Regions from separate parts of the Arthrobacter paludis genome, predicted to be linked through region 2. Evidence: riboswitches for the same ligand, from Rfam matches in the RefSeq annotation. Region 2 holds a riboswitch; the other holds the start of a gene.
What was found. A riboswitch is a leader RNA that binds a small molecule or an ion and turns the genes downstream of it on or off. The one in region 2 is predicted to bind guanidine.

Region 1: it holds a riboswitch for guanidine, as region 2 does, so the genes downstream of both, AC1Q5D_RS11070 (DMT family transporter) here and AC1Q5D_RS11485 (DMT family transporter) in region 2, are expected to answer to the same signal.

Annotation. Positions count from the first base shown of each region.
Region 1 covers NZ_JBXAEW010000011.1:112,997-117,396, reverse strand. Annotated here, with positions in the region: gene AC1Q5D_RS11085 (PucR family transcriptional regulator) at 1-425, opposite strand, end outside; gene rlmN (dual-specificity RNA methyltransferase RlmN) at 561-2,036, shown strand; gene AC1Q5D_RS11075 (DMT family transporter) at 2,047-2,478, opposite strand; gene AC1Q5D_RS11070 (DMT family transporter) at 2,481-2,795, opposite strand; guanidine-III (ykkC-III) riboswitch at 2,808-2,874, opposite strand; gene AC1Q5D_RS11065 (oxygenase MpaB family protein) at 2,983-3,825, shown strand; gene AC1Q5D_RS11060 (VOC family protein) at 3,822-4,205, opposite strand; gene AC1Q5D_RS11055 (GNAT family N-acetyltransferase) at 4,312-4,400, opposite strand, start outside.
Region 2 covers NZ_JBXAEW010000012.1:43,362-47,761, forward strand. Annotated here, with positions in the region: gene rlmN (dual-specificity RNA methyltransferase RlmN) at 1-1,433, shown strand, start outside; gene AC1Q5D_RS11480 (DMT family transporter) at 1,444-1,875, opposite strand; gene AC1Q5D_RS11485 (DMT family transporter) at 1,878-2,192, opposite strand; guanidine-III (ykkC-III) riboswitch at 2,205-2,271, opposite strand; gene AC1Q5D_RS11490 (oxygenase MpaB family protein) at 2,380-3,222, shown strand; gene AC1Q5D_RS11495 (VOC family protein) at 3,219-3,602, opposite strand; gene AC1Q5D_RS11500 (GNAT family N-acetyltransferase) at 3,709-4,215, opposite strand.

The DNA of each region.
Region 1 (4,400 bases), on a different contig from region 2:
TCGTGCTCGCCCAGGGCCCGGGCCACCAGGGCGTCCACGTAGCGCCACGGAATGTGCGGGGCGAAGCGCAGGAGCGGGACGCCCGCTGCGGCCGCCAGGCCAGCCAGAGCCGCGGTCGTGTCCGGGGAGGACTTCACGGCGACGGCGCTGCAGCGGGCCGCCGCCGCCCGGCGCAGCAGCTGGTCGAAGCCCCCGTTCGGCGCCGTGCCGAGGGCATCGGCGGACGTGACGTGCAGCAGCAGCCCGGGCGTTTCCGGCGGTTCCGACGCGGTGTCGGCGAACTCCGTTCCCGTGACGACGGGGTAGGCGCCCGGAGGGGCGGCCAGGACCTCGACGGACTCCTCGCCGAGTGCGCCGATGAGCTCGTCGAGGGTCATCGGTGCGCCGCTCGTCGCGACGCCGTTTGGCGAAATCCATGAATCCACGGAGAAAGCCTAAGTGGAATCCACAACCCCGCGTACAGCCCGGCGGGCACGTGGACGACAGCCTCCCTCGCCGTCGTCGTTCCCGGGCGCGCCCCGGCGTTCCCGCCCGCCGGGTTTCTTGGGACAATGGAACGGATGACTTCCACCCAGCCCCGCCCCCAGGACCACGAGCCCGCAGGACCGGGCGCGCCGGCCACCCACGCGGCCGAGGAGCTCCACCCGGCCGACGGCCACCACCGAACCGGGACCTCCAGGCACCACGCCCGACGCCCCGACGCCCCCTCCGCGGGACCGCTGCGCGGCGTCCCCGGGGCGGAGGGCACGCGTCCGGGGGACCGTCCCGCGGCCGGCGCCGCCGGCGAGGCGGCCGCCGTCGGGCGCCCGGGAACCGCCGCCCGCGACGGCCTCGACGCGCGCGCCCGCCGCGAGGGCCGCGCCCAGGTGCGACCGACCCCCGAGGGGTGGAAGCAGGCCATGGGCCCGGACGGGCGCCCGCAACTGCAGTTCGCGCAGCGGCCCCGCGTCACCCAGCCGCCCACGCACCTGGCCGACCTCACGCTGGAGGAGCGGCAGGCCAAGCTCAAGGAGCTCGGGCTGCCCGCGTTCCGGGCCAAGCAGCTCTCCCAGCACTACTTCCGCCGCTACACCACCGACCCCGCCGCCATGACGGACCTTCCCCAGGGGGGCCGGCAGGAGCTCGTCGACGCCCTGTTCCCGACCCTGCTGACCGAGGTCAAGCGGCTCACGACCGACAACGGGGACACCGTCAAGTTCCTGTGGCGGCTCTTCGACGGGTCGCTCGTCGAGTCCGTGCTGATGCGCTACCCCGGCCGGATCACGCTCTGCGTCTCCAGCCAGTGCGGCTGCGGCATGAACTGCCCGTTCTGCGCGACCGGGCAGGCCGGCCTGACCCGCAACATGTCCACCGCCGAGATCCTGGACCAGATCGTGCAGGCCAACCGGGTCATCGCCGAGGGCGGCCTGGGCCCGTCCGCGCGCGAGGACGGCGAGCCCGAGCGCGTCAACAACATCGTCTTCATGGGCATGGGCGAGCCGCTCGCCAACTACAAGCGGGTCATGGCCGCCGTGCACCGCATGGTCGACGAAGCGCCCGAGGGCCTGGGGATGAGCGCCCGCGGCATCACGGTCTCCACGGTCGGGCTGGTCCCGGCGATCCGCAAGCTCGCCGACGAGGACCTGCCGTTCACGTTCGCGCTGTCCCTGCACGCACCCGACGATGAGCTGCGCGACGAGCTGATCCCCGTGAACTCGCGGTGGAAGGTCGACGAGGCCCTCGACGCCGCGCACGAGTACTACCGGCGGACCGGCCGGCGCGTCTCCATTGAGTACGCGCTGATCAAGGACATGAACGACCACGGCTGGCGCGCCGACCTGCTCGCCCGCAAGCTCAACGCACGGGGCCGCGGCTGGGTCCACGTCAACCCCATCCCGCTGAACCCCACGCCGGGATCGATCTGGACGGCGTCCGAGCGGGACGTCACCCGCGACTTCGTCTCGCGCCTCAACGACGCCGGGATCCCGACGACGCTGCGCGACACGCGGGGCAAGGAGATCGACGGCGCCTGCGGGCAGCTCGCCGCCGCCGAGTAGCCGGGGGAGGTCAGCGACGCGCCTGCCGCGGCTCGCGGTCCCCGGCCGGCCGGGAGGGCGCTCCGGCCCCGGACGCCGCGCCGTCCCCGGCCCCCTCGCCGCCCCCGGTGGCGCGGGGACCAGGCTCGGTCTTCGTGAACTTCAGCCCCGCGACGCAGGCGATGATCCCCGCCAGGAAGACGACCTTCAGGGCGGACACGGGCTCGTTCCCGGTGGCCATGGCCCACGCGACGGTGAGGGCGGCGCCCACGCCGGTCCACACCGCGTAGGCCACGCTGATCGGGATGCGCTTGGCGGCCAGGCCGAGGCCCGCCATGCTCAGGACGAGGAAGACGGCGAACGCCGCCGTCGGACCGGGTCGGGTCAGGCCGTTGGACTCGCCCAGGGCGGTGGCCCACACGGCCTCGAAGACGGCGGAAACCAGCAGCAGCGCCCACGCCACGGCTACGCCACCGCCTTGAGGCCGACGACGCAGCCGATCAGGCCGATCAGCAGCAGCGAGCGCACGAGCGTCGCCCGCTCCCGGCCGGAGACGATCGCCCAGAGGACCGTGAGGCCCGCACCGGTCCCGGTCCAGACGGCGTAGGACGTTCCGGTCGGGAGCTCGGCCATCGCGTAGGCCAGCCCGGCCATCGAGACGACGAGCGCCCCGGCGAAGAGCAGGGTGGGCTTCCACTTCCGGAAGCCCTGGGTCGCGCCGAGCGCCGAGGCCCAGACGGCCTCCAGGACGCCGGAGAGAATCAGGACGAGCCATGCCATGGCCAACACCTCCATGGCCCGTCTTGTCGCTGTGCGGGTACGGGTCCCCTCGTCCGCGGGGCCTGTTGCGGCGCCCGGATTAAGGTTCGCACGCGGTTGCGGGGGCGGCAAGGCGCTGTCGGGAACGCCACCGGTCGGCGCCGGCGGGCGGGCCCGGCCGCTCCCGGCCGCGCGGTAGCCTCGAAGTATGGCCGTGTCCGAACCCCTGCGCAGCCTCGCCCCCGAGGCCGTCTTTCTCGCGGGCGCCGGCCGCGCGATCCTGCTGCAGATCGCCCACCCCGCCGTCGGCCGCGGCGTCGCCGAGCACAGCCGGTTCGCCGAGGACCCCATGCGGCGCTTCCACGGCACCCTCAGCTACATCTACGCGCTCACCAACGGCACCGACGAGCAGGCCCAACGCGTCCGCGCCCGGGTCGACCGGGCGCACGCCCCGGTGCGCGGAACGCGCCGGGCGGACCATGGCGCCCATTCCGGCCGTGGCGGGGCGCGGCCGACGCCGACCCGCCCGTCCGCCGCGCAGTCGGAGGCCGCGCCCGCCTACAGCGCCCGCGACCCCAGACTGCAGCGGTGGGTCGCCGCCACGCTCTACGATTCCGCGATGCTGGTCCAACACGCCGTCCTGCCGCCGCTCGCCCCCGGCGAGGCCGATGCGCTGTACCGGCAGTACGCCGTGCTCGGGACGGCCCTGCAGATGCCGGCGGGCCTGTGGCCCGCCGACCGGAGGGACTTCGCCGCCTACTGGGAGCGGGAATCGTCCCGTCTGGCGGTGACGCCCGCGGCCGCGGAGGTCGGGCGCACCCTCCTGCACGCGACCAACGTGCCGGTGTGGGCGCGCGCAGCCCTGCCGCTGGCCCGGCTGCTCACGGCGGGCATGCTCCCGCCCCAGCTGCGGGAGGCCTTCGGGCTTCACTGGTCCCGCGGCCGCGACACGGCCTACCGGGCGGCCATCCGGGGCGCCGCCGCCGTCTTCCCGCGCCTTCCGACGGCGGTGCGGCACGCGCCCATGCGGCACTACCTCGCGAAGATCTAGGGGGCCTCGGCCCCGGCAGGGCCAGCGTCGGCCGCGCCGCCGGTGGGCGCCCCGCCGAAGCCGAGCTCGTTCCCGTCGGGGTCCCGGTAGACGGCCTTGCGCACGCCGTTGCCGTACGTCTCCCGCGTATCGGGCTCGAGCCCGCGCTCGGCGGCGGCGCCGGTGAACGCGTCCAGGTCGTCGAGGAAGACCGTGGCGAGGCCGTGGCCGGCCCTGTCGGGGCGCACCTCGATGTACAGCCAGCCGTGCTCGGCCACTTCCCACACGGCTTCGGACTCGTTCGGCAGGAAGCTGGGGCCCGTCCCGAGCAGGCGCCCGTACCAGTCGAGGGCCCGGTCGTAGTCGCTGACGGGCAGTCCGGCGAACAGGTCGGCAGCCATGGCCCCAGCGTACGGCCCAGTGCCCGCACGCGGTACGTCAGTCCCTGCACGCGGTACGGCTCAGTGCCCGCACGCGGTACGGCTCAGTGCCCGCACGCGGTACGGCTCAGAGCCCGAACGCGTCCGCGTAGCGCACCGTCCCGACCGGAAGCGGGACGCCGCCGCGCAGCCCGAGAGCCATGAAGGCCTCGTCGG
Region 2 (4,400 bases):
GACCGGGCGCGCCGGCCACCCACGCGGCCGAGGAGCTCCACCCGGCCGACGGCCACCACCGAACCGGGACCTCCAGGCACCACGCCCGACGCCCCGACGCCCCCTCCGCGGGACCGCTGCGCGGCGTCCCCGGGGCGGAGGGCACGCGTCCGGGGGACCGTCCCGCGGCCGGCGCCGCCGGCGAGGCGGCCGCCGTCGGGCGCCCGGGAACCGCCGCCCGCGACGGCCTCGACGCGCGCGCCCGCCGCGAGGGCCGCGCCCAGGTGCGACCGACCCCCGAGGGGTGGAAGCAGGCCATGGGCCCGGACGGGCGCCCGCAACTGCAGTTCGCGCAGCGGCCCCGCGTCACCCAGCCGCCCACGCACCTGGCCGACCTCACGCTGGAGGAGCGGCAGGCCAAGCTCAAGGAGCTCGGGCTGCCCGCGTTCCGGGCCAAGCAGCTCTCCCAGCACTACTTCCGCCGCTACACCACCGACCCCGCCGCCATGACGGACCTTCCCCAGGGGGGCCGGCAGGAGCTCGTCGACGCCCTGTTCCCGACCCTGCTGACCGAGGTCAAGCGGCTCACGACCGACAACGGGGACACCGTCAAGTTCCTGTGGCGGCTCTTCGACGGGTCGCTCGTCGAGTCCGTGCTGATGCGCTACCCCGGCCGGATCACGCTCTGCGTCTCCAGCCAGTGCGGCTGCGGCATGAACTGCCCGTTCTGCGCGACCGGGCAGGCCGGCCTGACCCGCAACATGTCCACCGCCGAGATCCTGGACCAGATCGTGCAGGCCAACCGGGTCATCGCCGAGGGCGGCCTGGGCCCGTCCGCGCGCGAGGACGGCGAGCCCGAGCGCGTCAACAACATCGTCTTCATGGGCATGGGCGAGCCGCTCGCCAACTACAAGCGGGTCATGGCCGCCGTGCACCGCATGGTCGACGAAGCGCCCGAGGGCCTGGGGATGAGCGCCCGCGGCATCACGGTCTCCACGGTCGGGCTGGTCCCGGCGATCCGCAAGCTCGCCGACGAGGACCTGCCGTTCACGTTCGCGCTGTCCCTGCACGCACCCGACGATGAGCTGCGCGACGAGCTGATCCCCGTGAACTCGCGGTGGAAGGTCGACGAGGCCCTCGACGCCGCGCACGAGTACTACCGGCGGACCGGCCGGCGCGTCTCCATTGAGTACGCGCTGATCAAGGACATGAACGACCACGGCTGGCGCGCCGACCTGCTCGCCCGCAAGCTCAACGCACGGGGCCGCGGCTGGGTCCACGTCAACCCCATCCCGCTGAACCCCACGCCGGGATCGATCTGGACGGCGTCCGAGCGGGACGTCACCCGCGACTTCGTCTCGCGCCTCAACGACGCCGGGATCCCGACGACGCTGCGCGACACGCGGGGCAAGGAGATCGACGGCGCCTGCGGGCAGCTCGCCGCCGCCGAGTAGCCGGGGGAGGTCAGCGACGCGCCTGCCGCGGCTCGCGGTCCCCGGCCGGCCGGGAGGGCGCTCCGGCCCCGGACGCCGCGCCGTCCCCGGCCCCCTCGCCGCCCCCGGTGGCGCGGGGACCAGGCTCGGTCTTCGTGAACTTCAGCCCCGCGACGCAGGCGATGATCCCCGCCAGGAAGACGACCTTCAGGGCGGACACGGGCTCGTTCCCGGTGGCCATGGCCCACGCGACGGTGAGGGCGGCGCCCACGCCGGTCCACACCGCGTAGGCCACGCTGATCGGGATGCGCTTGGCGGCCAGGCCGAGGCCCGCCATGCTCAGGACGAGGAAGACGGCGAACGCCGCCGTCGGACCGGGTCGGGTCAGGCCGTTGGACTCGCCCAGGGCGGTGGCCCACACGGCCTCGAAGACGGCGGAAACCAGCAGCAGCGCCCACGCCACGGCTACGCCACCGCCTTGAGGCCGACGACGCAGCCGATCAGGCCGATCAGCAGCAGCGAGCGCACGAGCGTCGCCCGCTCCCGGCCGGAGACGATCGCCCAGAGGACCGTGAGGCCCGCACCGGTCCCGGTCCAGACGGCGTAGGACGTTCCGGTCGGGAGCTCGGCCATCGCGTAGGCCAGCCCGGCCATCGAGACGACGAGCGCCCCGGCGAAGAGCAGGGTGGGCTTCCACTTCCGGAAGCCCTGGGTCGCGCCGAGCGCCGAGGCCCAGACGGCCTCCAGGACGCCGGAGAGAATCAGGACGAGCCATGCCATGGCCAACACCTCCATGGCCCGTCTTGTCGCTGTGCGGGTACGGGTCCCCTCGTCCGCGGGGCCTGTTGCGGCGCCCGGATTAAGGTTCGCACGCGGTTGCGGGGGCGGCAAGGCGCTGTCGGGAACGCCACCGGTCGGCGCCGGCGGGCGGGCCCGGCCGCTCCCGGCCGCGCGGTAGCCTCGAAGTATGGCCGTGTCCGAACCCCTGCGCAGCCTCGCCCCCGAGGCCGTCTTTCTCGCGGGCGCCGGCCGCGCGATCCTGCTGCAGATCGCCCACCCCGCCGTCGGCCGCGGCGTCGCCGAGCACAGCCGGTTCGCCGAGGACCCCATGCGGCGCTTCCACGGCACCCTCAGCTACATCTACGCGCTCACCAACGGCACCGACGAGCAGGCCCAACGCGTCCGCGCCCGGGTCGACCGGGCGCACGCCCCGGTGCGCGGAACGCGCCGGGCGGACCATGGCGCCCATTCCGGCCGTGGCGGGGCGCGGCCGACGCCGACCCGCCCGTCCGCCGCGCAGTCGGAGGCCGCGCCCGCCTACAGCGCCCGCGACCCCAGACTGCAGCGGTGGGTCGCCGCCACGCTCTACGATTCCGCGATGCTGGTCCAACACGCCGTCCTGCCGCCGCTCGCCCCCGGCGAGGCCGATGCGCTGTACCGGCAGTACGCCGTGCTCGGGACGGCCCTGCAGATGCCGGCGGGCCTGTGGCCCGCCGACCGGAGGGACTTCGCCGCCTACTGGGAGCGGGAATCGTCCCGTCTGGCGGTGACGCCCGCGGCCGCGGAGGTCGGGCGCACCCTCCTGCACGCGACCAACGTGCCGGTGTGGGCGCGCGCAGCCCTGCCGCTGGCCCGGCTGCTCACGGCGGGCATGCTCCCGCCCCAGCTGCGGGAGGCCTTCGGGCTTCACTGGTCCCGCGGCCGCGACACGGCCTACCGGGCGGCCATCCGGGGCGCCGCCGCCGTCTTCCCGCGCCTTCCGACGGCGGTGCGGCACGCGCCCATGCGGCACTACCTCGCGAAGATCTAGGGGGCCTCGGCCCCGGCAGGGCCAGCGTCGGCCGCGCCGCCGGTGGGCGCCCCGCCGAAGCCGAGCTCGTTCCCGTCGGGGTCCCGGTAGACGGCCTTGCGCACGCCGTTGCCGTACGTCTCCCGCGTATCGGGCTCGAGCCCGCGCTCGGCGGCGGCGCCGGTGAACGCGTCCAGGTCGTCGAGGAAGACCGTGGCGAGGCCGTGGCCGGCCCTGTCGGGGCGCACCTCGATGTACAGCCAGCCGTGCTCGGCCACTTCCCACACGGCTTCGGACTCGTTCGGCAGGAAGCTGGGGCCCGTCCCGAGCAGGCGCCCGTACCAGTCGAGGGCCCGGTCGTAGTCGCTGACGGGCAGTCCGGCGAACAGGTCGGCAGCCATGGCCCCAGCGTACGGCCCAGTGCCCGCACGCGGTACGTCAGTCCCTGCACGCGGTACGGCTCAGTGCCCGCACGCGGTACGGCTCAGTGCCCGCACGCGGTACGGCTCAGAGCCCGAACGCGTCCGCGTAGCGCACCGTCCCGACCGGAAGCGGGACGCCGCCGCGCAGCCCGAGAGCCATGAAGGCCTCGTCGGGGACGTCCATCGGGGCAGCGATGCCGAACCGCGAGGCCGGGGCGAAGCCGAAGCGCGGGTAGTAGGCGGGGTGGCCGAGGACGACCACCGCGTGCTCGCCCCGCTCCCGGGCCGCGTCCAGCGCGGCGCGGATGGCGGCCGACCCAGCGCCCAACCCCTGCCGGGCCGGGACGACGGCGCACGGCGCCAGGGCGAGGGCCGGGGCGGCACCGACATGGCAGCGGGTCAACAGGCAGTGGCCGACGACGGCGCCGTCGTCCTCGACCACGATCGACAGCCCGGGCACCCACGCGCCGCGGTCCGCGCGGAGGGCGTCGACGAGGTCGGCCTCCGCCCGGGTCGGGAATGCGGCGGCGTTGACCCGGTGGACGGCGTCGACATCGGCGGCGGACTCGGACCGCACGGTCCACTCCGGCATGGCGTTCCTTCCGGTCGGGCGGGGTCCCATCGTCGCACGGGGCTGCGGAGGCGGGGGCCGGTAGGGCGCCCGCTCCCGGGGCTTAGGCTGGTGCGGAACCCGTGGCGCCACGACGCGGCGCCGCACGTCCCAGGAGCCGCCGCAGTGAACCACCGCCTCGCCGTCGCCCGCCGGGCCCAGGTCCC